Regions from separate parts of the Mycetocola sp. Y442 genome, predicted to be linked through region 2. Evidence: predicted binding sites of a transcription regulator. Region 2 holds the regulator's gene; the other holds the start of a gene.
What was found. Region 2 encodes HspR, which represses chaperone genes until heat shock. Its sites were predicted from a motif close to AAGTTGAGTCNNNNNGACTCAACTT; they were not measured.
Positions count from the first base shown of each region.

Region 1: the regulator HspR is predicted to act here: its motif matches at 9,614-9,638, upstream of AC1X6S_RS07525 (Hsp20/alpha crystallin family protein).

Region 1 is NZ_JBXHBV010000002.1:160,384-175,211, reverse strand. It holds gene AC1X6S_RS07580 (APC family permease) at 1-344, opposite strand, end outside; gene AC1X6S_RS07575 (VOC family protein) at 538-969, shown strand; gene AC1X6S_RS07570 (YdeI/OmpD-associated family protein) at 969-1,541, shown strand; gene AC1X6S_RS07565 (putative protein N(5)-glutamine methyltransferase) at 1,552-2,334, shown strand; gene AC1X6S_RS07560 (demethylmenaquinone methyltransferase) at 2,667-3,374, opposite strand; gene AC1X6S_RS07555 (isochorismate synthase) at 3,504-4,784, shown strand; gene AC1X6S_RS07550 (PPK2 family polyphosphate kinase) at 4,781-5,860, opposite strand; gene menD (2-succinyl-5-enolpyruvyl-6-hydroxy-3-cyclohexene-1-carboxylic-acid synthase) at 5,935-7,644, opposite strand; gene AC1X6S_RS07540 (PLDc N-terminal domain-containing protein) at 7,637-8,047, opposite strand; gene AC1X6S_RS07535 (DUF4229 domain-containing protein) at 8,150-8,506, shown strand; gene AC1X6S_RS07530 (1,4-dihydroxy-2-naphthoate polyprenyltransferase) at 8,508-9,491, opposite strand; gene AC1X6S_RS07525 (Hsp20/alpha crystallin family protein) at 9,687-10,127, shown strand; gene AC1X6S_RS07520 (AMP-binding protein) at 10,283-11,449, opposite strand; gene AC1X6S_RS07515 (TetR/AcrR family transcriptional regulator) at 11,574-12,164, opposite strand; gene AC1X6S_RS07510 (SDR family NAD(P)-dependent oxidoreductase) at 12,280-13,035, shown strand; gene AC1X6S_RS07505 (TIGR03620 family F420-dependent LLM class oxidoreductase) at 13,085-13,972, shown strand; gene AC1X6S_RS07500 (DoxX family protein) at 14,111-14,686, opposite strand; gene AC1X6S_RS07495 (1,4-dihydroxy-2-naphthoyl-CoA synthase) at 14,794-14,828, opposite strand, start outside.
Region 2 is NZ_JBXHBV010000003.1:242,303-257,130, reverse strand. It holds gene AC1X6S_RS12765 (LuxR C-terminal-related transcriptional regulator) at 1-554, opposite strand, end outside; gene AC1X6S_RS12760 (ATP-binding protein) at 541-1,758, opposite strand; gene AC1X6S_RS12755 (PspC domain-containing protein) at 1,873-2,538, shown strand; gene AC1X6S_RS12750 (hypothetical protein) at 2,638-3,408, shown strand; gene AC1X6S_RS12745 (hypothetical protein) at 3,405-3,773, shown strand; gene dnaK (molecular chaperone DnaK) at 4,097-5,962, shown strand; gene AC1X6S_RS12735 (nucleotide exchange factor GrpE) at 5,965-6,618, shown strand; gene AC1X6S_RS12730 (DnaJ C-terminal domain-containing protein) at 6,624-7,613, shown strand; gene AC1X6S_RS12725 (heat shock protein transcriptional repressor HspR) at 7,617-8,030, shown strand; gene AC1X6S_RS12720 (DUF2062 domain-containing protein) at 8,070-9,515, shown strand; gene AC1X6S_RS12715 (class I SAM-dependent methyltransferase) at 9,602-10,723, shown strand; gene lhgO (L-2-hydroxyglutarate oxidase) at 10,745-11,944, opposite strand; gene AC1X6S_RS12705 (DUF817 domain-containing protein) at 12,056-12,958, shown strand; gene fgd (glucose-6-phosphate dehydrogenase (coenzyme-F420)) at 12,964-13,968, opposite strand; gene clpS (ATP-dependent Clp protease adapter ClpS) at 14,134-14,418, shown strand; gene AC1X6S_RS12690 (DUF2017 family protein) at 14,415-14,828, shown strand, end outside.

The sequences.
Region 1 (14,828 bases), on a different contig from region 2:
CCAGCGACGGCAACTCCCCAGCCGCCCATCCAGCCAACGAACGGGCCGAATGCCTTCGTTCCCCAGGTGAAGGTCGTGCCGCAGTCGGGAACCGCGCGGTTGAGTTCGCGGTAGGCAAACGCGATGAACAGCATGGGGATGAACGCGACGATGAAGGCGATCGGTGCCTGTGCCCCGACGGCAAGCACCACGAACCCGAGGGTCGCGACGAGCGAGTAGACGGGCGCCGTCGACGCCAGCCCGATGACCACTGACCCCCAGAGGCCGAGAGCCCCGGCTGCGAGGCCCTTCCCTCCGCCGCTGGAAGCTGACGGGCGCGAAGCATCCGTCGACCGCGTTGTCATGAGCGAAAGGTACTGCTGGACAGATTCGGATGTCAATGCCGGTGTGACGGGTGGCCAGGCGAGTGTGGCTTCGCCTGAGCCGGTGTCATCGCGTTCGTGATCCGGGAGCTGAGGGCTGGACGGATGCCACGCGCTCGCGTCACTATAGGACCGTTCAGGCGTTATTCGTATGTGCGCCGGAAACGGAGCAATCATGTTCTTGAGTGGCCTGGCCACTGTCAGCTTTTTCGCCGACGACATCGATGCGGCCAGGAAGTGGTACACCGAACTGCTGGGGATCGCGCCTTACTTTGTGCGTCCCGAAAGCGGACCTGCCGCGTACATCGAATACCGGATCGGTGACTACGAACACGAACTCGGGATCATCGATCGTCGATACTCACCGCACCCGACGGCGACCGATCCGGGTGGCGCCATCGTCTTCTGGCACGTCGACGATGTTGAGCAGGCGCTTGACCGCCTGCTCGCCCTCGGCGCGACCGAGCATGAAGCGATCACGAAGCGGGAAGCGGGTTTTGTGACGGCATCCGTCGTCGATCCGTTCGGCAACATCCTCGGCGTGATGTACAACCCGCACTATCTCCAGATCCTCGAGTTCCGCACGGGCGGGATGCTGGGCGAGTAATGGCCGCGGAGCAGGAGACGCGGCGTTTCGACGGACCCGATGAGTTTCGCGCCTGGATTGAGGTCGAACAGGACACGTCACCGGGCGTCTGGCTCGTGATGGCGAAGAAAGGATCGGGGCAAACCACGATCACCTACGCCGAGGCGCTCGATATCGCGCTCGCCTACGGCTGGATCGATGGGCAGGCCCGCCGCGTTGACGACGCAACCTATGTCCAGCGCTTCACCCCGAGACGATCCCGAAGTCCCTGGTCGATGCGCAACGTACGCTTCGCCGAGGCCATGATCGCCGAGGGGCGGATGACGCCCCGTGGCATCGCGGAGGTCGAACGTGCCCGCGCCGACGGGAGATGGGATCGGGCATACGAGGGACCGAAGACGGCGGAGCCGCACCCCGACTTCCTCGCCGCCCTCGAAAAGAACCCGGCCGCCGCTGAGTTCTTCGCCTCGCTCAACAGCCAGAACCGTTTCATGGTCTACTACCGGATCCAGGAGGCAAAACGGCCGGAGACCCGTGCGCGGCGGATCGAGGCGTTCGTCGAGCAGCTCGCGCGCGGCGAGACGCTTTCGTGAGTGGGCAGGCGTGAGGGGGGCGCAGGATGCCACCCTGGTATTCGGGGTAGCCGGACGGCTCAGGAGTACCGGCTCGGTGTTCGCCGAGGACGAGGCCCGGCTCCTGATCGAGGCCGCGGCGGATGCATCGGAGCTCGACCTGCTGGTCGGCCGTCGGTCCGCGGGCGAACCGCTCGAGTACATCGTCGGCTGGGCCGAGTTCTGCGGACTACGCGTTCGGGTTCGACCCGGGGTCTTCGTGCCTCGCCGGCGCACCGAGTTTCTCGTCGACCGCGCGGCGTTCCTCACCACGCAGCGCGGGCATCCGCTCGTCATCGATGTCTGCTGCGGGTCGGGCGCCATCGGAGCGGCGTTGATGGCCCGGTTCCCCGCGATCGAATTGTGGTCGACCGACATCGATCCGACTGCTGTTGCGTGTGCCCGCGCGAATGTCGCCGGCACCGTCGTGGAGGGCGATCTCTTCTCGTCGCTGCCTGCCGACCTGCGCGGGCGGGTCGATCTTGTGGTCGCGAATGCACCCTATGTGCCGACCGCGGAGATCACGATGATGCCGCGGGAGGCACGACTGCACGAGACACTCGCGACCCTCGATGGCGGCCCCGACGGGCTTGACCTTCACCGGCGGATCAGTGCTGAGGCGCCCGCCTGGTTGCGCGCGGGCGGGCACCTCCTGATCGAGACGAGCGAACGTCAGGCCGACCGGACCGCCCGGATCGTCGCGGATGCCGGCTTGGACGCCAGGATCGAGCGCTCGAGCGAGTTCGGCGCGACGGTCGTCACGGGCACGAGGTGATCGCGCGCGGCACCCTCGGCTGCGTGCTCGGGCCGCGCGCGGCACTGTCGCCCCGGGCGGAGAATCGCCGGGTCCATGGCACATCCGTGCCCCGACCCGGGCATTTACCTCCCGAAACACACCCGAGGAGTCGCAACCTGACGCCAACACGCCGGGCCGCACGCTCGGCTGTCGCCCACCGCCACGGCCGCGAACCCGACCGGGCCGCGCGCGGCACTGTCGCCCCGGGCGGAGAATCGCCGGGTCCACGGCACGTCCGTTCTCCGACCCGGGTATTTACCTCCCGAAGCACACCCGAGGCGCGGAGGCACGTCGGGCAGTTCGAGTGGCGACTAAGCGCGGGGCTTCGTACCGCGGTGGAGGGCGACGATCCCGCCGGTGAGGTTGCGGTACTGAACCTCGGTCCAGCCGGCGCCCCGCATCCACGACGCGAGTTCGGCCTGCTTCGGCCAAGCCTTGATTGAGTCGTTGAGGTAGTCGTATGCGTCGGGGTTGGAGCTCGAGAACTTCACCATCACCGGCGTCACCCGCTCGAGGTAGAAGTCGTACAGGCCCTTCATCACCGGGTTCGGCGGGGTCGAGAACTCACAGATGACGATGCGGCCACCTGGCTTCGTCACCCGGAACATCTCGGCAATTGCCTTCTTCGGCTCGACGACGTTGCGGAGACCGAACGAGATCGTCGTTGCGTCGAACTCGTTGTCGCCGAACGGGAGGTCAGTGGCATCCGCTTCGACGAACTGCATGTTGCGCACGCGACCGTACTTCTTGCGGCCAACCTCGATCATGCCGGGTGAGAAGTCGGCGGCAACCACTGTTGCGCCCGACTTCGCGAGCGAGGCACTGGAGGTGCCGGTTCCGGCAGCCAGGTCGAGAATGCGGTCGCCGGGGTGCGGGTCGACGGCACGGGTCGTGGCCACTCGCCAGAGCATGTCGTTGCCGACGCTCATCACCGCGTTCGTCCGGTCATAGTGCGTGGAAACCTGGTCGAACATGGCCGATACCTGCGATGGCTGCTTGGAGAGATCTGCCTTGTTCATCCCCCAAGCATACGTCGCGAGGGATGGATGATCCGGACAGGCGGGTACCGGGTCGCTGCCGCCTCAAAGCCCGCTGAGCAGACGGCGACAACCGGCTGGGAGGGCACCGTCGAGGCGTAGGCTTGAGACGTGATTCAACCCGGCACAATCGCTCCGCATCCGCGTGTGCGGCACCTCACCGTCAGGACCCATAAGGTCGACGACGTCCGCTCACTCCTCCCCCTCGCCGACCCCCATGCCCCCTTGCTGTGGGTACGACAGGGCAACGGCATCGTCGGCATCGGCGAGGCACTCCGGCTCGAATTCGCGGGGCCAACCCGCATGAGCGACGCCGCGGTGCTCTGGCGAGAGGTCGCCGCCGCTGCTGACGTTATCGACGAGGTACGGATGCCGGGCAGCGGCCTGGTCGCGTTCGGCACGTTCGCGTTTTCCGCCTCTTCCGAGAAGTCCAGCGCGCTCATCGTGCCCCGTACGATCATCGGCCGCCGCGACGGCCAGAGCTGGCTGACGCAGATCACCGTCTCGGATCCGGACGCAGTCTCTGACGCCGCGCCGACGGCATCCGCCCCTCGCCCAACCCCGTTCGGCACTGAGTACCGGCTCAGCCTGACGCCGGGAGCGGAGAGCGCCGACGGGTTCAAGGCCCACGTCGCCGAGGCTGTCGGACATATCGTTTCCGGCGACGTCGACAAGGTGGTGCTGTCGCGGGATCTCAGGGGTCACCTGCCCGCGGGTGCCGACCTCCGCCGTGTGCTCGCCGACCTCGCGCTCGGCTATCCCAATTGCTGGACATACTCGGTCGATGGGCTCATCGGCTCGAGTCCGGAGACCCTCGTCACCGTGTCGCACGGATCGGTCACCGCGCGCGTGCTCGCCGGCACGGCCTCCCGCGGGATCGACGCCGCGAGCGACACCCGCGCGGCCACCGAGCTCGTGTCGAGCACGAAGGACCAGGACGAACACCGGTTCGCCGTTCAGAGCGTGCTCGAGTCGCTCCGGTCGCACACCGCCCACGTGATCACCAGTGAGACGCCCTTCGCCCTCAAGCTGCCGAACCTGTGGCACCTCGCCACGGACGTCGAAGGCACACTGACCGACGACGCCACCTCCCTCGACCTGATCGACGCCATGCACCCCACCGCCGCCGTGGCCGGAGCACCGACCGCGACGGCGACGGCACTCATCGACGAACTCGAACCGTTCGACCGCGGCCGGTATGCCGGGCCGGTCGGCTGGGTCGGCGCCGACGGAGACGGCGAGTGGGCGATCGCCCTGCGGTCGGCCCAGGTCGAGCCGAACGGAGATGTCACGGCATATGCCGGCTGCGGCATCGTCGCCGACTCTGACCCCGAGAAGGAACTCGCCGAGACCGCAATGAAGTTCCGGCCCATCCTCGACGCGTTCGCCTAGAGCGGGGTCACCTTCGACTTCGAGCGCGTTGGCAGAGCGGATGCCGGTTCCAGCGTGGACGCCGCGAGCCGCGCCTTCTGCTCGTCCACGTCGAAGTCGGCGGCGGGCCACTGCGGGTCGATGTCCGTGAGAGCGTCGAGCAACAGTCGCTGTACGGCGGCGCGCGCGTACCACTTGTGGTTGGCCGGCACGACGAACCACGGGGCGTGCTCGGTCGACGTCCGCTCGAGCACGCGCTGATACGCCGCCTGGTAGTCGGGCCAGACTTCTCTCTCGTCGATGTCTGCCGGGTTGAACTTCCAGTGCTTGTCCGGGCGATCCAGCCGCTCAGCCAGGCGGCGCTTCTGCTCATCCGGGCTGATCTGGAGCATCACCTTCACGATGCGCACGTGTCGGTCGATGAGGCGCGATTCGAAGTCGAGGATGGCGTCGTAACGACGTTCGATCTCCTCCTCGCTCGCGAGCTTCCGAACCGAGCCGATGAGGACGTCTTCGTAGTGCGACCTGTCGAACACTCCGATGAAGCCGGGCTCGGGAACCCGCCTCTCGATTCGCCAGAGGAAATCGTGCCTGCGCTCTGCCCGCGTCGGCGCCTTGAAAGCGGTAAGTGTCACGCCCTGCGGGTCGACGGAACCAACGACGTGGCGAACGATCCCGCCCTTGCCCGCCGTGTCCATTGCCTGCAGAACGAGGAGAACGGCATCCGGCGCGCCGCCCTTCGAGGAAGCGAACAGCCGCTCCTGGATGGCGCTCAGCTCTACCGCATCAGTGGCGAGCGCCTGGCGTCCCTCCCGCTTGCCGCCGGAGAAGCCGGGGGTCGATCCCGGGTCGACGTCAGCGAGCACGAAGCTGTCACTGACCCGCAGAAGCGGGGCAGGGCTTGACCGCCACGCAGATTCCGGGCTGTCCTTGCCCAGCTTCGCCGCCGACTTCTCCGCTGCCTTCGCCGCCACCGTCGCCGCTGACTTCTTCGCGGCCAGCTTCTCCGCCAGTTTTTCCGCGGACTTCTTCGCCGATTTCTTCTCGGACTTCTTTTCCGCTGACTTCGTCTCCGCTGACTTCTTCTTCTTGGCCATCCCGACAGTGTGGTCCCTCACGGCCGTCCGGCTCAAGTGCTGGCCCAATGCTCGGTCAATGTTGCGCCTGGCCGTCAGCGCTCGAGCGGCACCTCGATCAGCGTGCCGGATGCCGTCGGCGCGGTCAGCGCCTGGTCAAGCGCGGAGCGCGTGGTCGCCCTGACGTATTTCCAGCCGTACGCCGTTGCGAGGGCTTCGAGGTTCACCGACTGGGGCGTGTACAGCACCCGATCGACCGCGTCACGGTCGGCCGCCTGCGCGACCTCGAGCCCGTCGAAGATGGTGCCGCCCCCGTCGTTACCGACAATCACCTGGATTCGTGGCATCCGTTCGCCGGCAGCCGTCAGCAGCGCGCCGGCGTCGTGCAGGAACGTCAGGTCGCCGAGGAGCACCCGGGTAACGCCGGAACCCGCGTGCTGACTGGCGCTGGCGATGCCCAGCGAGGTCGACACGGTTCCGTCAATGCCGGCGAGCCCACGGTTCGAGTGCACGGATATCTTCTTGCCAGGGACCGCGGCATCGACGTCACGGATGAGCCGGGACGCCCCCAGCACGAGCCTGTCGTGCGGCCACGTCGCGCCCCAGACAGCAAGGGCGAGGGAGCGCCGGTCGATAGGTGCCCGGATCGCACCGAACTCTGTCTTCACGTACGCGAGCCTGGTGGCGGGGTCGTGCGAGTGAGCGGCCTCGAGGTCAGGAGCGACGTCGGTGGATGCCGCGTCGACGAGCGCGCGGGATGCCATGATCCAGGAGCCGAGCCAGGCGCGATCGACGCTTCCGTCGACCACGCTCGCGGCGCCGACGACGTGCGCGGCGCGGCGACCCGGGTTGTAGACCTCATCGCCCGTTGGCGCGACGACGATGACCTCAACGCCGTCGGTCGAGAGCAACGCTGGCACCTGTCTGCTGAGCGTCGGATGGCCGAACACGATGGCCCGTTCGACCCGGCCGCCGAGCTCCGCGTCGGCGAGGAGTTCGCGATACGCGACAATCACATTGCGCCCGAACCGGGCTCCACTCGAAACCTCAGCAATCAGCGGCCAGCCGCCGGCGTGAGCGAGCGCTTCGGCCTGTGGGCCGGCACCGTGGCCGGCGATCACGACTGTTCGCTTCGAGCGGTCAAGCAGAATGCCCGGCCTGGTGATACGCGAGACGTCCGGTAAATCGTGAGCCACAGCATCCGCGGCGCTCTCGACCGGCGAAATGGCCACGCGATCCGGGATGGGACGCGACAACGGCTCGCGCAGTGGGAGGTTGAGATGCACGGGACCCGCGCTCGAACGCCCGCTGCCGAGCGCAGCGTCGACCGCGAGTCTCGCGATCGCCCGCGCCGCCTCCCGCTCGCCGCTCGCACCTGTCGGCGCGGCTATGTCACGGGCGAAACGGGCGGCCTCACCGAAGATGCCGACCTGGTGTGTGGTCTGGTTCGACCGGATGCCACGGAGTTCGAGCGGTCGATCCGCGGTGATGAGGATGAGGGGTACGTCGGAGGAATGTGCCTCAAGAACGGCCGGATGCAGGTTGGCTACCGCGGTGCCACTCGTGACGATGACGATGGCGGGGTTGCCGGTTTCGATCGACAGGCCGAGGGCGAAGAAGCCGGCCACCCGCTCATCGATCCGGACGTGGAGGCGGATCTCGCCCGACCGCTCAAGCGCCGCGGCCGCGAGGGCGAGGGCCTGCGAGCGTGAACCGGGGCAAACGACGATGTCGGTGACACCCTGCCGAATGCATTCCTCGAGAAGTGCGAGCGAGTAATCGGTTGCCGGACTGGCGTCAGGCATCCGCCCTGCCCGTGTCGTCAGGCTCCTGCTTGGGGTCCGGGTGCTTGTCCGGCGTGGGCTTGGCCTTACCCGGTTCGTCGGGCTCTGCGGCGTCCGAGTCGAGGGCGGCGAGTTCTTCTTCAAGCCGCCGGATGCGTTCGTCCTGCTCCTTATCGCGGCCGAGGGTGCCGATGAAGGCGGGGTCGTCGTCTGGAGCGAGCCGCGGGCGGGCGACCTGGGTGACCCTCGCGCGACCGATCGTGAACCACAGGATGAGGCCGAGAACCGGCAACAACACGATCACGACGAGCCAAACGGGCTTGGACAGGCCCCGCACTCTCTCCCTCGCCATCATGGCGCAATCGATCACGGCGAAGATCGTTGCGACTACCACCACAACGAGGAGAATCACGAGCCAACGCATACCTTCATCGTAGTCTTCATTCTGTGAATTACCCCGGGGAGGGGATCACGGACGCTGCACCGGCGAGCGTCCTCCCAGACTGGCGCGCATACACTTGATCCCGTGAAACGCATTCCCCCCGTTGTGACCTACACGGTGCTCCGCCTGCTCGCTTTCGCGGTTCCCCTTGCCCTGCTTCTCTTCCTGGGCTTCGAGCCGTGGGTCGCGACGGTGCTCGCCGCGATCATCGGGCTGAGCCTGTCGTACATCTTCCTCAGGCAGCCGCGCGAGCAGGTCGCGGCAGAACTGTACGACCGCCGCCACGGCAACCGCACGCCGGTCACCGCCGACGAAGACGCGGAAGACACCGCGCACGTAGCGCACGCCGATGGCACGGTCGACACCGAGCACACGGTGGATGCCGAGGACACGGTGAATGAGCGGAACACAGACGAGTCCCGCTCACCAACCGAGCGCTGAGCTACTTCCAGAACGCCCAGAACAGCGCGATGCCGTAGAGCAGCTGGGTGAGTCCGGTCAGCTTCAGCGCGAGGATGTACTCCCTGGCCGTCCGCGCCGTTGCGACGATGATCGCCGCGGGGAGCGCAGCGAGAAGTGCGAAGAGCGCGAACCAGGCGATCGGGTAAAGCAGCGCGATCCAGACGGCGATGCCGAACGGAACCAGCAGGCACACGATGTACAGGATGCGGCTGGGGATCGTTCCGAGGAACGTCGTCAGGGTGCGTTTGCCTGCGACGCGGTCCTGCTCGATGTCACGGATGTTGTTGACGATGAGCGTCGCAACGGAAATGAGACCGACGCCGACCGCTCCGAGCCATGCCTCCTGGGTGAGGTCCATGACCTGCGCGTAGGTGGTGCCGAGTGTGGCCACGAGACCGAAGAAGATGAAAACGAAGAGCTCACCGAGCGCCAGATATCCGTACGGGCGCTTGCCGCCTGTGTAGAACCAGGCAGCGACTATTGCGACGGCGCCGACGGCGATCAGCCACCACAGCTGGGTGAGAACGGTGAGAATCAGGCCAGCAACAGCCGCGATGCCGAAGAAGATCAGTGCAGCGGTGAGCACGGCCTTAGGCGTCGCCTTGCCGCTGCCAACGAGACGGAACGGACCGACACGGTCGCGGTCGGTACCCCTGATGCCGTCTGAGTAGTCATTCGCGTAGTTGACCGCGATCTGGAGGCTCACCGCGATGACGAGGCAGAGCAGCGCACGCACCCAGTGGTACTCACCCGGGTCGCTCGCCGCGATCGCCGCGCCGGTGCCGACGAGCACCGGGGAGACCGACATCGGCAGGGTCGGGATGCGCGCTCCGGCGACCCAGTCGCTGAACCGGGCCGGGCGAACATCGGCGTACACACGTGCCGCGGGGTTCCCGCTCTTGCCCTTTCGCTTCGATGCTGCCGGTGCCGTGGGCGGCGTGAGTCTCTGCTGCTTAGCTGCCACCTGGCAACCTCCCTCTGTCCGGAAGGAGTTTACAGCTACGACGTGACGGGTTTTGTTGCGCGCCACAGTACGCGAGCGCCGTCATTTTGATTTTTCGCCACCGGTGCTAGCATGTCTGCCAGAACTTGAGTCTGACCGACTCAACTTCACGATCAGTACCTGTTTAACCCAGTGAAGCAAAGGAGAAACTTTCTTATGGCACTGAACTTCGACCCCTTCCGTGAACTCGACCGTGTGACCGATTCCCTGCTCAGGCACGGACCGCGCCTGATGCCCGTCGATCTGTATCGCGAGGGCGAGAGATACGTACTCGAGGCCGATCTCCCAGGCATCGACCCGGGGTCCGTCGACATCGATGTTGACGGCCAGTTGCTGACGATCCGCGCGGAGCGCACCCTGAGCACGGGCGAGGGCGTGAAGTGGCTGGCACGAGAGCGGATGACCGGTACCTTCCTGCGGCAACTCAACCTCGGTCAGGGCATCGACACCGAGCGTATTGAGGCGAACTACACCAACGGCGTGTTGCGGGTGTTGATCCCTGTTTCGGAGCGGGCCAAGCCACGCAAGATCGAGGTCTCGCTCGCCAACGAGCCGCAGGACACGCTCCAGGTTTCCGAGTCGGGCAGCGGCTCCTGAGCGGCTGACTCCGGCGGGATCTGCTGAACCGTCGGCTGCCGAAGTGAGCAGAAGCGAAAGGCTGGGGCGTCATGCCCCGGCCTTTTCGCTTACCCGGTCAGCCCAGGCGGTCGGACGGAGGTAACCGATTGGGGGGGGCGGACGTGGCGGGCGGACTACGGCTCGGCGGTCTGCGCGTCCTCAGAACCGAGCGTGACCGCAACGATCGCGACGATCGCGAGCCGGTCGGGTTTACCGGACGGCAGGGTTGGCATCGAGTCGAGACGGACGACGTGCGCTGGCCTGGCCGGTTTGCCCAGCGCGACCGCGACAGCATCCGCAATGTCAGACAGTTCGGGATGCCGTCCGACCGTGACGACGACGGGAACCTCTCCCCACCGGTCGTCCGCCACGGGAACGACCACAGATTCCGCCAGGTCGGGAATTCCCCGGACCACGCGTTCGACCCGGTCGAGGGAGACGTTCACGCCGCCGGAAATGATGACGTTGTCGGCACGCCCGGTCACCCGGAGGACGCCGTCCTCGAATTCGCCGAGGTCACCGGTGCGATACCAGCGCAGACCGTCATCGACAACAAAAGTTCGTTGGGTGAGCGCGTCGTCGCCGAGATACCCTTCCGCGAGCATCGGGCCCGCCAGCTCGACCTCACCGTTGACCACCCGGACGCGCACACCGGGAAGCGGGACCCCGTTGTAGACGCAGCCACCAGAGGTCTCGCTCGATCCGTAGGTGCGATAGATCGGAAGGCCCAGCTGTTCAACGCGCGCGAGAAGCGGGAGCGGCATCGCCTGGCCACCGATGAGGATGCCGTCGAATCGCCGAAGAGCGAGAAGCCCGGCCCTGGATTCCAGCAGGCGCGAGAGCTGAAGCGGCACGAGGGAGGTGAACCGGCGTTCAGCGGTGAGACGCTTCGATGCGTCGGCGAACGCGGCCGGATCGAAGCGCCCCTGGGGCAAAGCGATGGGGGTGGTTCCCGCGGCGATCGAGCGGACGAGAACCTGGATCCCCGCGATGTAGTGAGCCGGCAGAGCGAGGAGCCACTGGCCCTGGCCATCGAGGACCGTTGCCGACGCTGCGGCACTCGCGAGCAGGGCATCACAGCCAAGGGCAACCCGCTTGGGCACCCCGGTCGAGCCAGAGGTCTCGATGACTACTCCGACAGGTTGTGACACCTCTTCATCCGTCGGCACTGTCGTATCTGCGCCATCGTCGGCACCAGGAACGGGAGTGATGGCCGGGCCCGACCTGTCGAGTGCGCGCCGGAGCTCGACCATCAGCTCGAGCGGGTCGGTGGCAGACACCCGGGTGAGTGGCCTCGTCATGGTTTCAGTGTATGCGGGTGGCAACGACCGTGTCAGGAGCTTCGGATGCCTGGCCGCGGAGAGCAGCCTGAGAGGAGGCAGCGCCGTGGCGGATTTCGTAACCTCGGCTGTGGCGCGGGGCTGGTCATCCCGGAAAGGCTCGGAGCGCTCGTTCGGCGACTCTCGCAAGGGCGGGGCGCTCGGCGCCTCCAGCGGCTTGGACAGCGAGCCCGCTGGTGACGGTGCTGAGATACTTCGCGAGCTCTGCCGGGTCTTCGGCGTCCGACAGGTCCCCCTCACGGATCGCGCGTGCGAAGCGTTCGGCGAAGCGCGCTTCGCCGGCGGCCCGGCTGGAGTTGAGGAAGTCGACGACCCGTTGATCGGTCGGGGCACCGGCAAGTCCACCCTGGATCGAGAGGCAACCGGGCGGCTTGGACGGATCGGTAATCGCCAGCACATTGCTGTGCACATAGTGCTCGGCGACGGCACGGGCCGTTGGCATGGCGAGCGCCTCGTCGACATAGGCCATGTCGACCTTGGCGTAGCGCGCGATAGCCCGCCTGAAGGTCTCTTCCTTGTTCCCGAACGCCGCATAGAGGCTCGGCCGGTTGATCCCGATGGCCCTCGTCAGGTCGTCGAGCGTGGTGCCCTCATACCCCTGCCGCCAGAACACCTCGATTGCCGCGTCCAGCGCCACGTCGAGCTCGAACTCACGTGGTCGGCCTCGCTCCGCCATGTTGCGCCTCCGGTCCTTCATTCTGTACCCGATCGAACAATTTTACCGCTTCGAGGAATACCGGCGGGTGCATCGTGATTCTGTACTGTACCGAACACAAATCGAAGGAGTCAGCATGACCACCACCACTACTCGTCCCCTCGCAGGCAAGACAGCCCTGGTCACGGGAGCGTCCCGCGGCATCGGCGCAGGACTGGCGACCGAGCTCGCGGCACAGGGCGCAAGGGTCGCCATCACCTACTGGTCGTCGCCGGAGCGGGCTGAGCAGGTCGTCACGGCGATCCAGGACGCCGGCGGCGAGGCGGTCGCGATCCGCGCGGACAACTCCACCGCGGATGGCGCCCGCGCGGGCGTGCGTGAGGCGGCTGAGAAGCTGGGCTCGCTCGACATCCTGGTGAACAGCGCGGGCGCCGGGTGGTTTGAGCCGTTCCAGGACGCGTCCGACGAGCACATCGATCACACGGTCAACATCAACATCCGGGGCACCGTCTACGCGACGCAGGAGGCGATCAAGCACCTGCCCGTCGGCGGCCGCATCATCACGATCGGCAGCGTCACTGCCGAGAGCCTGCCGTTCCCCGGCGGGGCGATCTATGGCATGACCAAGGCTGCCCTCGTGGCGTTCACCAAGGGCCTCGCCCGTGACCTCGCCTCACGCAAGATCACCGCGAACATCATCCAGCCCGGCCCGATCGACACCGAGGGCAACCCCGCGGGCGGTCCCGCGGGTGAGTTCCTCGCCGGCCTGACTGCCGTGGGCCGCTTCGGCACCGTCGAGGAAGTCGGACCACTCGTGGCGTGGATCGCCAGCGACCAAGCGGCCTACATGACCGGCTCAACGGTGACCATCGACGGCGGCTGGACCGCCTGAGTCCCAGCCCCGAACGACTGAATCGCACACATACGAAAGGACACGCGAGATGACTACGGAGAGGTCGGCCCACGCCGACATTGGACGGCTCGGAGTTTGGAGCCTCGAACTGCGCGGAGCCGATCCCTCCGCGGCTGGCGACGCCGCCGCCGAGCTCGACGACGCAGGCTGGGGAGCTCTCTGGCTTGCCGGCGCCGGTGGACCGGGAATCTGGCGGAGCGCCAGCGATCTGCTCGCGGCGACCAGCCGGCTGAGCGTCGCGCTCGGCGTCGCGAGTATCTGGGGGCCGGACGCCGATGCCGCACCCAACGAATTCGCACGCATCACCGGGCAACACGGCGACCGGCTGCTCGCCGGGTTCGGCGTCAGCAGTCCGCAGAACGCTGCCGCCGTTGGCAAGCCCTTCGGCACCCCGATCGGCGCGATGAACCAGTACCTGGACCGCCTCGACCAGGCCACGCCGCCACTGACGGCGAACGACCGCATCCTTGGAGCACTCGGCCCGCGGATGGTCGAGCTCGCGGGGCGGCGAGGCGCGGGGGTTCACCCATTCCTCGTCACCCCCGAGTCGAACATCGTAAACCGCTCCCTTCTCGGCGAGAGCAGGCTGATCGCGCCCCACTTGGCGGTCGTGCTCGAAACTGATCCTGCGAAGGCCCGCCAGATAGCACGAGCCGGCATCGGCATGTTCATCGGGTTCCCCAGCTACCAGGCGAACCTCCGGCGCCTCGGCTTTAGCGACGACGACCTCGTGCCCGGCGGCAGCGACGGGCTCATCGACCGCGTTGTCGCCTGGGGGTCACTGGACGATGTGCGCCGCCGCATCGACGAGCACATCGCCGCCGGGGCCGACCACCTCGCGCTGCACGTGCTGACGGGACAACGGAGGCTGCCGCGCGCCGAGTGGGCGGAGCTTGCCTCCCTCATCTCCGCCTAGCAGCTCCGATTACGCCCCCAGGCGCCGGGATGGCACCACAACGAGGCGTGTCAGCGTCCTGCTCGCCGTGCGTGATGCCCGCACAGACGAAGGGCGAACGGATCGGCATCCGTTCGCCCTTCGTGGTAACGGGCAGTGCTAGATCAGCCAGGGGTTCTTGCGCACGATCCCCAGGTGCCTCCACGGGCGGCCGGCGCCCCAGGTGTCGCCAGCATAGGTTGCGGCGATCACGATGCTGGCCAGTGCGTAGATGATGTGGTAATCCACGAGGGGGTTGGTGGACCCGGAGTTGGGCGTGAACGGCCACTCAGCCAGGTACATGAGGATCATCACAAAGGTGCAGACGACGGCGCTCACGCGCAAGCCGATGCCGAGCATCAGGGCAACACCGAGTCCGAGCATCGCGAGCATGAACAGCCAGTCGGTCAACGGGCTGGCGATGCTGCCGAAGAAGTCCTTCAGCGGCCCGCGGACCGCATCGCTCTTGAGGAAACCCTGGCTTGGCGCTCCTCCGTTGATCCAGGCGCGCTCAGACGGGGTCGAAAAGCCGAGTCCGAAGGTCTTGTCGAGGAAAGCCCAGAGGAAGAGGAAACCGAGGGCGAGCCTGAGAACGGCGAGCCAGCGGCGAGCGGTTCGAGTGAGGATATCGCCGCGGCCGTTAACCGGAATTTCTCTGACGTCGTCACTGTGTGACTGGGCGGGTCTAGCGGTCATTTCGTCCTCCTGTGCTCGTCGTGTGGACGCGGACCGAGCGGCCCTTCCGCACAGTATGCGCGTCAGCGACCGCCCCGTCAGGAGACTAAAGACCCCGGGCCGAGCCGTCAGTATTGCCAGGGGTAAGGCCCCCAGTCCGGCT
Region 2 (14,828 bases):
TAGCCCCTCGCGATCAGGCGCATCACCTCCTGCTCTCGCGCAGAGAGGCGATCAAGCTCATCCGAGGCCTCCGCGATTTCTCCCGCGACCGCGCCGAACGCGTCGAGGACGAACCCGGCGAGCCGGGGCGAGAACACGGCATCTCCGTCGCGAACGCGCCGCGCGGCATCCGACACGTCAGCACCCGATGCGCTCTTTGTGATGTAACCGCGGGCCCCCGCCCTGATAACCGTCACGACATCATCGGCGGCATCGGAGACGCTGAGCGCGAGGAACCGTGTGTTCGGGGCCTGCGGCGCTGCCCGCCGGATGACCTCGGCGCCCCCACCCCCCGTACCGCCGGGGAGGTGAACGTCGAGCAGAACGACCTGCGGCTGGGTCGCGAGAACGAGGTCGGTGGCGTCATCGACCGTCGCTGCTTCGCCCAGGACCCGGATGCTGTCGGCGAGGTCGGCACGAAGACCGGAGCGGAAGATCGAATGGTCATCGACGATGACCACGGTGAGGTCCGGGCCGCTCGAGGCCTCGGGGTGGTTCGATTCATCTGTCGGCATGGTCGGCTCCAGTGGTCAGGGGCAGAAGAAGGCGGACCTCGGTGCCCGTGCCGCCCGGTCCGGTTGTCAGCTCGGCTGTGCCGCCGATGCGTTGCATGCGACCGAGGATCGATTCGCGGATCCCCATCCTGTCGAAGGGGATCTCGTCGAGGTTCAGCCCCGGCCCGCGGTCGGTGATTGTGACCTCGATGGCGGTCGGCGACGACTCCAGGTAGACGGACACGGTGCCACCCGCGTGCCGCGCCGCGTTGAGCATCGCCTCGCCAGCGGCGCCGAGGAGCGCGTCAGGGACAGAGGTCTGGCTTTGGCCGACGGCGACGACCTCGATGAGGGCGGCATAGTCCTGCTCGATCACCCCGGCGATTCTGCGGAGTTCATCGGCGAACTCGACCGAGGATCCGGGGGAGCCCGCGAACAGCCAGTCCCTCAGCTCACGCTCCTGTGCTCGGGCAAGCCGGGACGCTTCACTCGCCGGCCCGGCCTTCTGCTGGATGAGCGCAAGGGTCTGCAGCACGGAGTCGTGGAGGTGCGCCGCGATCTCCGCCCGGTCGGCCTCGCGCACGCGCGCTGCCCGCTCGTCGGCGAGGTCACGGGTGAGTCGGACCAGCCAGGGCGCGACCACGATCGCGACTCCGAACAGCACAGCGATCGCGGCGACGAACACGGTCCAGACGTTGGGCTCGTCGCCGGTGACGAAGAACAGGAGGATTCCGACCGCGACGAGAATGAGCGCCCCGAGCGCCCGGACGAGCAACGCCGATGACGAGGAGGACCGCTGGCGCCTGAGATCGTCGAACTGGCGCCAGGCCAGTCCCGCTCCGCCAAGCACGACGATGGCCGGGATGACAAAGGAGAGCGGAACATCGACGCCGAGTCGGGAGGCGACGAGAGCCGCGGCGGCGGCGAGCAGCGCGAGGCCGAGCAGCGCCTCGGTGACCGGTGCCCGTCGTTCCGGCGGTGACGACGGGGTGTCTTCGTCGTGGGGCTTGGTGAGCGCGCGCTTCACCGGGTCGGCGGTCTCGATCGCGACCGGTGTCGTCGCCCACAACCAGGCGTAGAGGAGCATCCCCGCTCCGCCGCACAGGGCGAGTATCACCGCAGACGTCCGCACGAGGGGGAGGGGCAGACCGGTGTGCTCGGCGAAACCAGCGCACACCCCGCCAACGAGTCGGACGCGGGGGCGGGTCATCAGCGCTGCGTCCATGCTGCAATCCAAGCACCCCTGATACTCACCGAGGGACCGAAATCCGAAATCTCAGGGTCCGATCCGGGGGATCCCTCATGGCAGCGGCGTGCCGGTGAGCGCCACACTCGGAGTATGAACGAAGCACCGTCAACACCAGACGCCCCACCGGCACCGGACAGCCACACGCCGCCTGTGCCACAGGTCACCTTCTTCGACTGGATCCGGGGAACGGGTATCGGTCGTTCAGACGACGCCTGGCTCGGCGGAGTCGCCGGTGGCATCGCCCGGCACACCGGCCTTGACCCGCTGATCGTGCGCGGCGTCATCCTCGTCGTCGCCCTGCTCGGTGGCCCCGCACTGTTCCTTTACGCGATCGCGTGGGCGTTGCTGCCCGACAGCTCTGGCCGCATATACGCCGAACGGGCCCTCAAGGGGATTTTCGACCCGGCCATGATTGCCATCATCATTCTTGTCACCCTTGCCTTTCTCCCCTTCATGCAGGGCATCTGGTGGCGGGGTGCCCCCGACGCGTGGAATATGCCCGGGTGGCTCGAGTCGACGCTCAGCACGGGCTGGACACTCGCCCTCATCGCCGGGCTCATCTGGCTCACCGTCGTCATCGCACGGCGGGTGCCGTCCGCACGAGCACAGGCCCCCGGCCAGCCCGAGCCCCGCTCGCACGCCGATTTCTGGACCAGCCAGATGCAGGCAGCACCGACCCAGGCGCAGGCACCTCACGAGCGTCCGTCGACCGGCGCTGGCACTGATTCGACACCGGATGCCGGGGCGGGCGCGTAATACGGGTTCGGTCCTGCTCCCGCAGCCACCCCGGCCGGCGCTGAGCCCTGGTTCGCAACGGCTGAAGCAGCCCACTCAGTCCCAGACCAGGGAACCCGGGTGTACGGCGCGGTCTGGAACCCGCCGCAGCGGCCAGGCGCGGCCGAGCGGGATGCCGAGCGCAGGCGTCGCGCGGCCATTCACGCTGAGCAACGGCGTGAGCACGAGGAGCGCTACCGTTCCCGCCAGCCCGGAGCCGCCTTCGTCTCGATCTCGCTCGGGCTGGCGGTGCTCACCGGTGTCTTCGTCGCCATTGCCCTCGGGTACACCACGATGTCAGACACCGCGGTGGTGATCGGCACAGGATCCGCACTCGGAGTGCTGGCGCTCGCCACCGTCATTGCCGGCATCCGCGGTCGTGAGAGTGGCTGGCTCGGCTTCTTTGCCGTCGTCGCGGTTCTCGCACTGCTCTTCGTGGGAGTGTTCCCGCGCGGAACAGCGCTCTCCGTCTTCGGCAACACGACCTGGCAGGTGACCGATGCTCCGGCAGAATCCACGTCGGGATTCGCCATGGCGGCTGGATCGCCGACGCTTGATCTCTCGGCGCTGGATGATCGCGGTGCTCAGACCGGCGGGACCGTTGACCTGTGGCTTGCAGCGGGAACCGTCGACCTGATTCTCCCGCAGGACGTCCCCGTCATCCTCGAGGTCGCCGGCGGTGTCGCCGGTATCAGCGACGTCGATAACGGTGAGCGGCGGGAGAGGGGAGCGGCGCTGTACCGGCAGGTGCTTCGCTTCGGTAACACCTCGGAGGGTGACACCACGACGGTCCGGATCTGGATCGGTGCGGGAAGCGTCGACCTTGAGAACAACGCGAGGAGTGCACGATGAACGGCAACGGCAACGGCAACGGCAACGGCAACGGCAATCTCACAGCCGGGGCAGCCGGCTCGGCAACCGACCCGGCAACCAACCCGTCAACCGACCCGTCAACCGACCCGACCGGTGCCCTGTTTTCCGGACTGGAGGATCGCACGGGTGACCGGGCGGCATCCCGTGATTCTGAACGGCGGCACGCTCGATTCGGCACCATCCTGGGGGGCGTGATCCTGCTCGTCTTCGCCGCTTTCATGGTGACCAACGCGCTCGTGCCCTTCAGCCTGGATGCGGGCACCTGGCTGATCGTGGCTCTCGTCGCCGGGGGAGTTGTCCTCGTCATCGCGGGGATCGCTGCGGCGCTTCGGCGCACCGACTGAGGACTCCCGGATGCCGGCTTCGGGCGGTGCAGGGGTGCACCAGAGGCACGCCAGAGGCGGCCATTTCGATGGTCGCCTCTGGCGTGTCATCCGGTCGTCGTGTACACCCGAGGTTGGGCGGTTCCGGTTGTCAACCGCGCCCGGAAACTTGAGCCGACCCGGCTCAAGATTTGCCGACAAAAGTTGACAGCCGTCGGCGGTTCGGTAAACTTGAGTCATCGGCGCTCAACTATGAGCGACCATCACACACTTCGAATTGCGGGCCAACATACCCGGCCAACATCGAATCAGACCGTTCGCGGTCTCAAAGGAGAAATAGACACATGGCACGTGCAGTAGGAATCGACCTCGGAACCACCAACTCTTGTGTGGCCGTACTTGAAGGTGGCGAGCCCACCGTCATCGCAAATGCTGAGGGGCTCCGCACCACCCCGTCTGTGGTTGCATACACGAAGGACGGCGAGGTCCTCGTCGGTGAAACCGCGAAGCGCCAGGCAGTCACCAACGTCGACCGCACCATCGCGTCGGTCAAGCGCCACATGGGAACCGACTGGACCTTCGCCGTAGACCAGAAGAAGTACACGCCCCAGGAGATCTCGGCGCGCATCCTCGCCAAGCTCAAGCGCGACGCTGAGCAGTACCTCGGTGACACGGTGACGGATGCCGTCATTACGGTCCCCGCATACTTCAACGACGCTGAGCGTCAGGCCACGAAGGAAGCCGGTGAGATCGCCGGACTCAACGTCCTCCGCATCATCAACGAGCCCACCGCCGCAGCGCTCGCGTACGGCCTCGACAAGGGCAAGGAAGACGAGCTCATCCTCGTCTTCGACCTCGGTGGAGGAACGTTCGACGTTTCCCTGCTCGAAGTGGGCAAGGACGACGACTTCTCGACCATCCAGGTTCGCGCGACCGCCGGTGACAACCGCCTCGGTGGAGACGACTGGGACCAGCGCATCGTTGAGTACCTCATCAAGCGCTTCAAGGAGACCACAGGCGTCGACGTCTCGAACGACAAGATCGCCAAGCAGCGTCTCAAGGAAGCCGCCGAGCAGGCCAAGAAGGAACTGTCGTCGAGCATGTCGACGTCGATCCAGCTGCCGTACCTCTCCCTCACGGAGAACGGCCCGGTCAACCTCGACGAGACCCTGACCCGCGCGCAGTTCGAGCAGATGACCTCTGACCTCCTCGACCGCACCAAGAAGCCCTTCCAGGACGTCATCCGTGAGGCCGGCATCAAGGTGGGCGACATCGCCCACGTCGTACTCGTCGGTGGATCGACCCGCATGCCCGCCGTTTCGGCTCTCGTCAAGCAGGAAACCGGTGGCAAGGAGCCGAACAAGGGCGTCAACCCGGATGAGGTCGTCGCTGTCGGCGCCGCACTCCAGGCCGGTGTCCTGAAGGGCGAGCGCAAGGACGTTCTGCTCATCGACGTCACGCCGCTGTCTCTCGGTATCGAGACCAAGGGTGGCATCATGACCAAGCTCATCGAGCGCAACACGGCCATCCCGACGAAGCGAAGCGAAACCTTCACGACCGCAGACGACAACCAGCCGTCCGTTGCGATCCAGGTGTTCCAGGGTGAGCGCGAGTTCACCCGCGACAACAAGAACCTCGGAACCTTCGAGCTGACCGGTATCGCTCCGGCGCCGCGCGGAGTCCCGCAGGTTGAGGTCACCTTCGACATCGACGCCAACGGCATCGTGCACGTGTCCGCCAAGGACAAGGGCACGGGCAAGGAGCAGTCGATGACCATCACCGGTGGATCGTCCCTCGCTAAGGAAGACATCGAGCGCATGGTCCGCGAGGCGGAAGAGCACGCTGCTGAGGACAAGGCCCGCCGTGAGTCGGCCGAGACCCGCAACACAGCAGAGCAGCTCGCCTACTCGATCGAGAAGCTCATCAAGGAAAACGACGACAAGCTGCCCGAAGACGTCAAGAGCGAGGTGCAGGGCGACGTTGACGCACTCAAGTCAGCGCTCGCTGGCGACGACGACGCAGCCGTGAAGACCGCCTTCGATAAGCTCAACGAAAGCCAGACGAAGCTCGGCGAGGCCATCTACGCCCAGTCCCAGCAGGCCGACGCAGCAGCGGGAGCAGCGGGAACCGAGCAGCCGGCTGAGACGGCATCCGATGAGGATGTTGTTGACGCTGAAGTAGTCGACGACGAGGAAAGCGACAAGAAATAACAATGACTGACACGAACCCGACTCCAGAAAACGGTGACGAGGTTCAGCCAGTGAACGAAGGGTCGGAAGCTACGGCTTCCGGCCCTCGGTCGCAGGTGGACCCCGAAGTATCCGAGACCGACGTCCCCGAGGCCGAACTGCCCGAAGATGGCGACCACGAGCTGACCGTTCAGGACATCCTCGACGCGGTCCAGACCGAGGACGCCGAGAACGAGGCGGCGCGTGCTGCAGACGCAGACCCCGAGCACGAGCACCTGGTCGACCTCAAGCGGCTGAGCGCCGAGTACGCCAACTACCGCAAGCGCACGGAGGCGAACCGCGAGGTTGACCGTGAGCGGATGACCGGTGACGTCGTCAAATCCCTCCTTCCCGTGCTCGACGACCTCGACCGCGCCGAGAAACACGGCGACCTCGAGGGCGATACCCCGTTCACGGCGATCGCCGCGAAGCTCCGCACGAGCGTCACCAAACTGGGCCTTGTCCCGTTTGGCGCGAAGGGTGAACCGTTCGACCACAACATCCACGAGGCGATTTTCCAGCAGCCGAGCCCCGACGTTGAGATCGCAACAATTCTCGATGTCGTTGAGACGGGCTACATGGTCGGCTCGACCCTCCTCCGCGCGGCGAAGGTCGTCGTCGCTGTTCCCGCCGAGTAGGAACGATGGCAAGTCAGGATTGGTTCGACAAGGACTTCTACAAGGTTCTTGGCGTGAAGAAGGATGTCACGCCGGCTGAACTGAAGAAGACCTACCGCAAGCTTGCGCGGAAATACCATCCGGACTCGAACGCGGGCGACCCGAAGGCTGAAGCAAAGTTCAAGGAGCTCAGCGAGGCCTACTCGGTCCTCAACGACCCGGAACAGCGCAAGGAGTACGACGCGGTTCGCGCCATGGGATCCGGTGCACGGTTCACCGCTCCCGGTGGCGGCGGACAGGCCGGCGGTTTTGACGATGTCTTCGGCGGCATGTTCGGTGGGGGTGCTCGTGGCACGAGCACCAGCTACCAGCAGGCGGACTTCGAGGACATCCTCGGTGGCGTCTTCGGCCGGGGCGGTGGCTTCGGCCAGCCCTCCGGTGGCTACCGTGGGTTCGGTGGCCCGACGCCGGGACGTGACGTCACGGCATCCACCACTATCGACTTCCTCACCGCGGTCAAGGGTGACACCATCACCCTGCAGACCGCGGAGGGGCGGACGATCAAGGTCAAGATCCCCGCGGGTGTCGCCGACGGGCAGAAGATCAAGCTGCGCGGAAAGGGCCACCAGTCTCCGGACGGAGGGCCAGCGGGTGACCTCGTGCTGTCGGTCTCCGTGCGCAAGCACCCGGTGTTCGAGCGCGACGGACTCAACCTGCGCGTCAACGTCCCCGTGACGTTCGTCGAAGCGACGCTCGGCGCGACGATCGAGGTGCCGACACTCGGCGGGGAACCCGTGCGGCTGCGAGTCGCACCGGGAACGCCGTCCGGACGTGTGCTCCGGGTCAAGGGCAGGGGCGTCGCTACCTCGAAGGGCACCGGCGACCTGCTCGCGGTTGTCCAGGTAGCCGTGCCGTCGCACCTGAGCGCTGAGGCACGCGAGGCCCTCGAGCGATTCCACGAGGTGGAACCCCGAGAAAACCCTCGCGAAGACCTGATCGCACGCGCGAGGGGATAGAGCGTGGACGAGAATTCGCCGATCTTCGCGATCGCGATAGCGGCCGAGCTGGCCGGACTGCACCCGCAGACGCTGCGGCAGTACGACCGGCTCGGCCTCGTCTCGCCAACCCGAACGGCCGGCAAGTCCCGCCGGTACTCGATGAGGGATGTCGTGCAGTTGCGCGAGGTCGCCAAACTGAGTGCCGAGGGCGTCAGCCTCGAGGGCATCGGCCGCATTCTCGCCCTCGAGAACGAGGTCGCTTCACTGTCATCGCGCGTTCGCGAGCTTGAGCACGCGCTCGCTGATGAGATGCTCAAATCACCCGGCCGGCGGGTCTTCGCCGCCGGTTCGCAGGGCGACGTCGTGCCGCTCAAGAGCGGCACGAGGGCACAGCGCCGGACCGAGCTCGTCGTCTGGAGACCGTTCCAGCGTTAGTCCCTTTCGGCCCGGGAAGTCCCGGTCTATGCTGACCGCATGAGCGAGCAGAAGCCGCCGGCGGGCAGGAAAAGCAAACCACGCGCTGAAGCCAAGACACCGCCACCGACGGGCTCGAACGCCGCCGGTGGCCCACCACCTGGATCGCCCCAGGCGCCACCTCCCGGAAGCCCGCCCCCTCCCGCTCCCGATGCCAATCAGGCGCCGGGTCCGGTCCAGCAGGCGGCGGCTCACCAGGTGCCGGGTCAGCAGATGAGCGGCCCGCAGGTGCCGGGCCAGCAGGCCGGAACCTCGCCCACGATCAACCAGGGTCAGCCCCAGGCCGGTTACCCGCAGCAGCATGCGGGTTACCCGCCGCAGCAGCACGCCGGCTACCCCCAGGCCGGTTACCCCCAGCAGGCCGGCTCCCCCCAGCAGGGTGGTTATCCGCCACAACCGGGTGGTTATCCGCAGCAACAGGGCGGTTATCCGCCCCAGCAGGGTGGTCAACCCTACCCGCCGGGCTACCCGCCGCAGCCGGGGTACCCGCCTCGTCCCGGCGGTCCCCAGCCGCCGAGAAACTATGTTCCCCGCGCTGCCGGTCCGGTCACCCCGCCGCGGCCGCCGCTTGCTCCTCGCCAGCGCCGCGGGGCCATGATCGCCGGTGCCGTCGGGTTTACGCTGATGACTCTCGGCTTCACCATGATCGCCATCCCGCTCGTCATCGCTCTGCTCGGCGCCTTCCTCGGCACGATTATCGGCTGGGCCGCCCGAAACGATCCCGATGACTTCTCTCCCAACGGAGGACCACAGCCCCAGGAGATCGAGAGCTTCATCGGAGAGGCGTGGTCGACCCTGCTTCCGTGGCTCATCGGTGCCCTGATACTCGGCATCATCATCTGGCTCCTCGGCTACTTCTCCAGCCTGTGGATCCTGCGCAGCCACTCGGTCAACAGGCCGGTTGCCGTGACCTGGAGTGGACTCGGAATCGCCGTCGTCGGGAACTTTTTCCTCAGCGCGCTCAGTTCGCCGATCACCGGTCTCTTCAATGTGTGGGACCCGGACTTCAACGATCCTGACGACTTCCGCAACTTCGGAGACCCGGGCCAGATGCAGTGGATGGACAGCGTCAACTTTGCACCGACAGCGCTCGGTCTTGCCCTGCTCTTCCTGCTCATCAGTCTCGTCGTGAATGCGGCTATCGGTCTGCTCAGCTGGTGGTGGATGGCTCACGTCTTCAGGGAACAGGCGCCGGCCGACCACCGGGTGTCCGCCGGTGGTGAGCACGGTGCCGGCGCGAACACTCCAGTCGGCACCACACACGGAGGTACCCCGAACGCCGGAACCACGCACGCCGGACAGGCACCGGGGGCACAGGCACCGGGAGCACAGACACCGGGGGCACACACACCGGGAGCATCGAACCCGGGGACGCCGACCCCGGCTGAACCGGCTCGAGGGCGCACAGATCCGTCCGACGGGGAACCGAAGAACCGCCAGGGCTGACCGCAGACCGAGCTCGCCCGGTCCGGGGATGCCGGACCGGGGCGAACCAGGCGAATCGGGGTGAGCCGGGGAGATACCCTGAACAGGTGACTGACTTCGCCTTCGACCGGCTCCGCCGCTGGCCAGACATCGAAGCCGACAACCTCTTCGCGTTTGACGCCAGCGACAGGCTCATCCTCGAAACAGCGGCTGACGTACTCCGCGCAGCGGGCAGCGGAGAGACCGTTGTCGTCGGCGACCGGTACGGCGCACTCACCCTCGCTGCGGCGCACGACGGGGCCACAGGCATCCGTACACATCAGGATGAGTTGTCCGGCGAACGTGCACTCGACGCCAATGCCAGGGCGCTGTCCATGACGGATGCCGTGAGCCACTTTCCGCTGGACGCCACCCTTTTTCGAGGTGCACGGGTGGTGCTGCTGCAGCTGCCGCGCTCGCTCGACGCGCTCGCCGAGAACGCCGAACTGATCGCGAGGCATGCCGAGCCGGACGTGACGGTGTATGCCGGCGGGCGGGTCAAACACATGACCCGAGCGATGAACGACGTGCTCGCGCGGTCCTTCGGCACCGTGACCGCGTCGCTCGCGCAGCAGAAATCCCGAGTGCTCATTGCCCGTGACCCAGTGAGTGTCAGCGGTGAACCGGCGTGGCCGGCGCGCGAGTTCCACCCCGACCTCGGCTTGTGGGTCGTCGCGCACGGTGCTGCATTCGCCGGTACGAAGATCGACATCGGTACGCGGTTCCTGCTCGAGGTCCTCGACGCGGTGCCCGATGCGTCTGATGCCATCGACCTCGGCTGCGGCACCGGTGTGCTCGCTACAGCCCTCGCTCGCGCCCGGCCCACCATGCGCGTGACCGCGACTGACCAGTCGGCTGCCGCCGTGGCATCCGCCCGTGAGACCGCGCTCGCGAACGGCGTCGCCGATCGGGTCTCGGTTGTGCGCGACGACGGGTTGTCGATGCAGCCGGACGCATCGTCGTCGCTGATCCTGCTCAACCCGCCGTTCCACGTCGGCGCCACCGTGCACGCCGGCATCGCGCACAAGCTCTTCGCGGATGCCGCACGCGTGTTGAGACCGGGCGGCGAACTGTGGGCTGTGTGGAATTCCCACCTTGGTTACCGGTCAGCACTTGAGCGCATGATCGGCCCGACCCGTCAGATCGGACGCAACGCCAAGTTCACGGTGACGGCGTCGACCAGGAGCTGACTCCGGGACGTGCGCTGGCGCTCAGCGGCCCGCGAAGACATGGGTGTCGAGAAGGTAGTCGGCTATCGCCATCGATGACGTTGCGGCGGGCGACGGCGCGTTGCGGAGAATCGTGACAGCGCCCACCTGATCCACGGCGAAGTCGTCGAGGAGGGTCCCGCTGGAATCCCACGCCTGCGCACGCACTCCTGCCGCCGTTTTCGTGGTCAGGTCCTTCATCTCGAGGTCGGGTACGAACCGCCTTGCCTCGGCGAAATAGACCTGTTTGATCAGGGACGCCGCCACCTCTTTCGCCCCCATCCGCCAGTGTTGGCGGGCCAGGGCGCCGGCGCCGGGCCAGGTCAGCGATCCCCAGGTGTCGCGCATCGATACCCGTCCCCAGCTGTACCCCTCGCGGGCGAGCGCCGGTACCGCGTTAGGCCCGACATGGACGTCGTCGTAGACGCCACGGGTGAAGTGGACGCCGAGAAACGGGAACCGCGGATCGGGGACCGGGTAGATCATGCCCCGCACGAGGTGCTGCCTCGCCGGGGCCATGGCCCAGTACTCTCCGCGGAACGGCAGGATCCGGGGCGAGGGAGGTGCGCCCACGAACGCGGCGACGACGTCGGATTGCAAGCCGGCGCAGACAATCAGCCGGTCGAAGTGCAGGTCGGCGGTCGCGGTGATCACGCGAACGCCGCCTGGTTCCCTGCGGATGTCGATCACCTCCGTGCCGAGGAGGATGCGGCCGCCGCCCTGCCGTACGTCATCCGCCATCGCCTCGGTGATCGCCGCATAGTCGACGGCGGCGGTGTGTGGAGAGTGCAACGCGGCGACACCGGCGGCGTGCGGCTCGATCTCGCGGAGCTCGTTGCCGTCGACGCGGCGTAACCCGGGAACGCCGTTGGTGCGAGCGCGGGCCTCGATGCTCGACAGGGCGGCGCGTTCGGCATCCGTCACCGCCACAACCAGCTTGCCGACCTCGCGATACGGGAGGTTCTTCTCGGCACAAAACTCTCGCGTGCGTTCGCGGCCCAGCGCGCACAGCCGCGCCTTGAGGGAACCGGGGGCATAGTAGATACCCGCGTGGACGACGCCGGAGTTGCGTCCGGTCTGATGGACGGCGAGCCTGCGCTCCTTTTCCAGTACGGTTACCTCGCCCTGTCCGCGGCTGGTGAGGGCGCGGGCCACCGCGATGCCGACGATGCCGCCGCCGACGACTCCGATTCGTTCGGTCATGAACTCGAGCGCCTTTCGCGGACATCCAAGGTGAGCTTTTCTCACCTGCCCAGCCTAGGGTGAACGGCGCGGTCCGATCAGTCCCGCGTCCGGGGGCTGTAGCGTGGGCGAATGCCTCGCCGCTTCACGCCCGTCGAAGAACTCATCGACGCTCGCGCACACGCTCTGCTGGATGGCGCGCCGACCGACGGCATCCGTTCGAAGCTGATCGAGTTCCTCGTCTTTGGTGCAAAGCAGGCCTGGGCCTGCGTGTTCGGTGCCGCGCTGCTCGCGGTGCTTCTCGTCGCACGGCTCTGGTACCCGGACGACGCGGCGCTCGCCAGGAACGACGCCCTGACCCTCGCGGCCATCGCGATTCAGATCGTCATGGTCGTCGCGAAACTCGAAACCCTGCGCGAGTTGCGGGTGATCATCCTGTTCCACATCGTCGGAACGGCGATGGAGCTGTTCAAGACCGACGTCGGTTCGTGGAGCTACGAGGCCGAGGGCATCCTGCGGATCGGAAGTGTGCCGCTGTTCAGCGGGTTCATGTATGCCGCGGTGGGCTCGTACCTGGTTCGGGTCTATCGGCTCTTCGACCTGCGCTTCACCCGGTATCCGAAGCGCTGGATCACGGCGATCGTGGCCGGCGCGATCTACGTCAACTTCTTTGCGCACCACTTTGTCCTGGACTTCCGCTGGGTGCTGCTCGCCGCTGTGATCGCGATCTATGCCCGAACGGTGATGCACTTCCGCGTCTTCCGACGCACATTCCGGATGCCGTTACTCCTGGCATTCTCGCTCGTCGCGTTCTTTATCTGGCTGGCCGAGAACATCGCGACCTGGGCAGGGGCGTGGGCCTACCCCGACCAGGTCGATGGCTGGCAGATCGTGTCGATGTCGAAACTCGTGTCGTGGTTCCTGCTGATGATCATCTCGGTGGTGCTTGTCACCTGGGTGTACCCGCCGCGGTCGCCGGACGACGGCGGTGAACCGGAGGAATCAGTGAGGGACCGCGTCACCGACAGCGTGTAGGTGCTTTAGCCGAGCGCGCGGAGTCTGGGTGCGAGGTCGCGCTCGAACAGCTCGAGGAACCGCTCCTGGTCGTGACCGGGAGCGTGGAACACGAGGTGGTTGAGGCCTGCGTCGATGTACGGCTTGATGAGCGACACCGCCTCGTCCGGGTCGTTCGACACGATCCAGCGCTTTGCGACCTGTTCGATCGGCAACGCGTCGGCGGCCGCTTCCATCTCGATCGGGTCGTCGATGGAGTGCTTCTGCTCGGGGGTCAGTGACAGCGGCGCCCAGAAGCGCGTGTTCTCGAGGGCCGCGTCCTTATCGGTGTCGTAGGAGATCTTGATCTCGATCATCCTGTCGATCGCCGCGGCATCCCGACCCGCTTTTGCTGCGCCCTCGGCCACGGCGGGAAGCAGCTTGTCGGTGTAGAGCTCCATGCCCTTGCCCGACGTGCAGATGAAACCATCGCCGGCACGGCCCGCGTAGCGCGCAACCACCGGACCACCGGCCGCCACGTACACGGGGATGCCGCCCTCGGGTACGTCGTAGATCGATGCGCCCTGGGTCCTGTAGTACTCACCGTCGAAGTCGACGCGGTCGCCGACCCAGAGTTGCCGCATCAGGTCGACCGACTCGCGCAGGCGGGCGAAACGCTCCTTGAACTCGGGCCATTCGCCCTGGAAGCCTGTGGCGATCTCGTTGAGTGCCTCACCGGTGCCGACGCCGAGGAAGATGCGGTTGGGGTACAGGCAGCCCATCGTGGCGAACGCCTGAGCGACGACGGCGGGGTTGTACCGGAAAGTCGGTGTCATCACGCTCGTGCCGATGGTGATCCGCTCGGTCCGCTCGCCGACAGCGGTCATCCAGGCGAGGGAGAACGGGGCGTGTCCTCCGTTGTGCCGCCACGGCTGGAAATGGTCACTCACCGTGACGCTGTCGAAGCCGTGCCGCTCCGCTGCGACGCCGAGCTCGACGAGGTCACGAGGACCGAACTGCTCAGCCGATGCCTTCAAACCCAGTTTCAACAACAGTGCCTCCCGTGGCCTCGACGGCACGCGCCGTCTCGTTCGAGACTATCCGGCAATCCGCACGCGGTGTCCACTCGGATCGGTTTGGTACTGCACTTTGCGGCAGGACGCTACAGCCTGAAGGCCGGGCTGTGCTTTGTCGCCCGTCAGTGCAAAGCTGGTCGTGTGCCCAAGTTAGATGAGCTGCGCGACCTCGACGAGCAATTGACGCTCGGCGAGCCCTGGAACGCGGTCGTGTGGGACGACCCGATCAACCTCATGACGTATGTCTCCTGGGTCTTCCGCAGCTACTTCGGCTTCAGCCAGGCACGCGCAGACGAACTCATGCTGCAGGTGCATCACCACGGACGCGCCACTGTCGCAACGGGCACCCGCGAAGAGATGGAGAGGCACGTCGTCGCGATGCACGGGTATGGCCTCCTCGCGAGCCTCACCCGGAGCGAGCGATGAGGGCATTCGGTGTTGCCTCCGGGGGCGAAATCCTCGCGGAGTTCGAGTCCCAGGAGGTGATGATGTTCACCGACCTGGTGCAGCAGATCATCTCGCTTCTCGTTCGCGTGAAGGAGGGTGAAGCCGACATCGATGGCGCCGTACTGTCCCGGTTGTTTCCGGATGCCTACACCGACGACCCCGAGGCATCCGACGAATTCCGGCGGTTCACCATCGACGACCTCATCGACCGGAAGATCGAGAACGCGCAGGGCGTGCTCGAGTCGTTCGACAAGGCCGGTGTGCGCACCACCGTCGATGGCGACGTCACGCTTGTCCGGCTGGACCGTGAGTACTCGATGTACTGGCTCGGCACCCTCACCGACCTGCGTCTCGTGCTTGCCACCAACCTCGGCATCGGCACCGAAGCT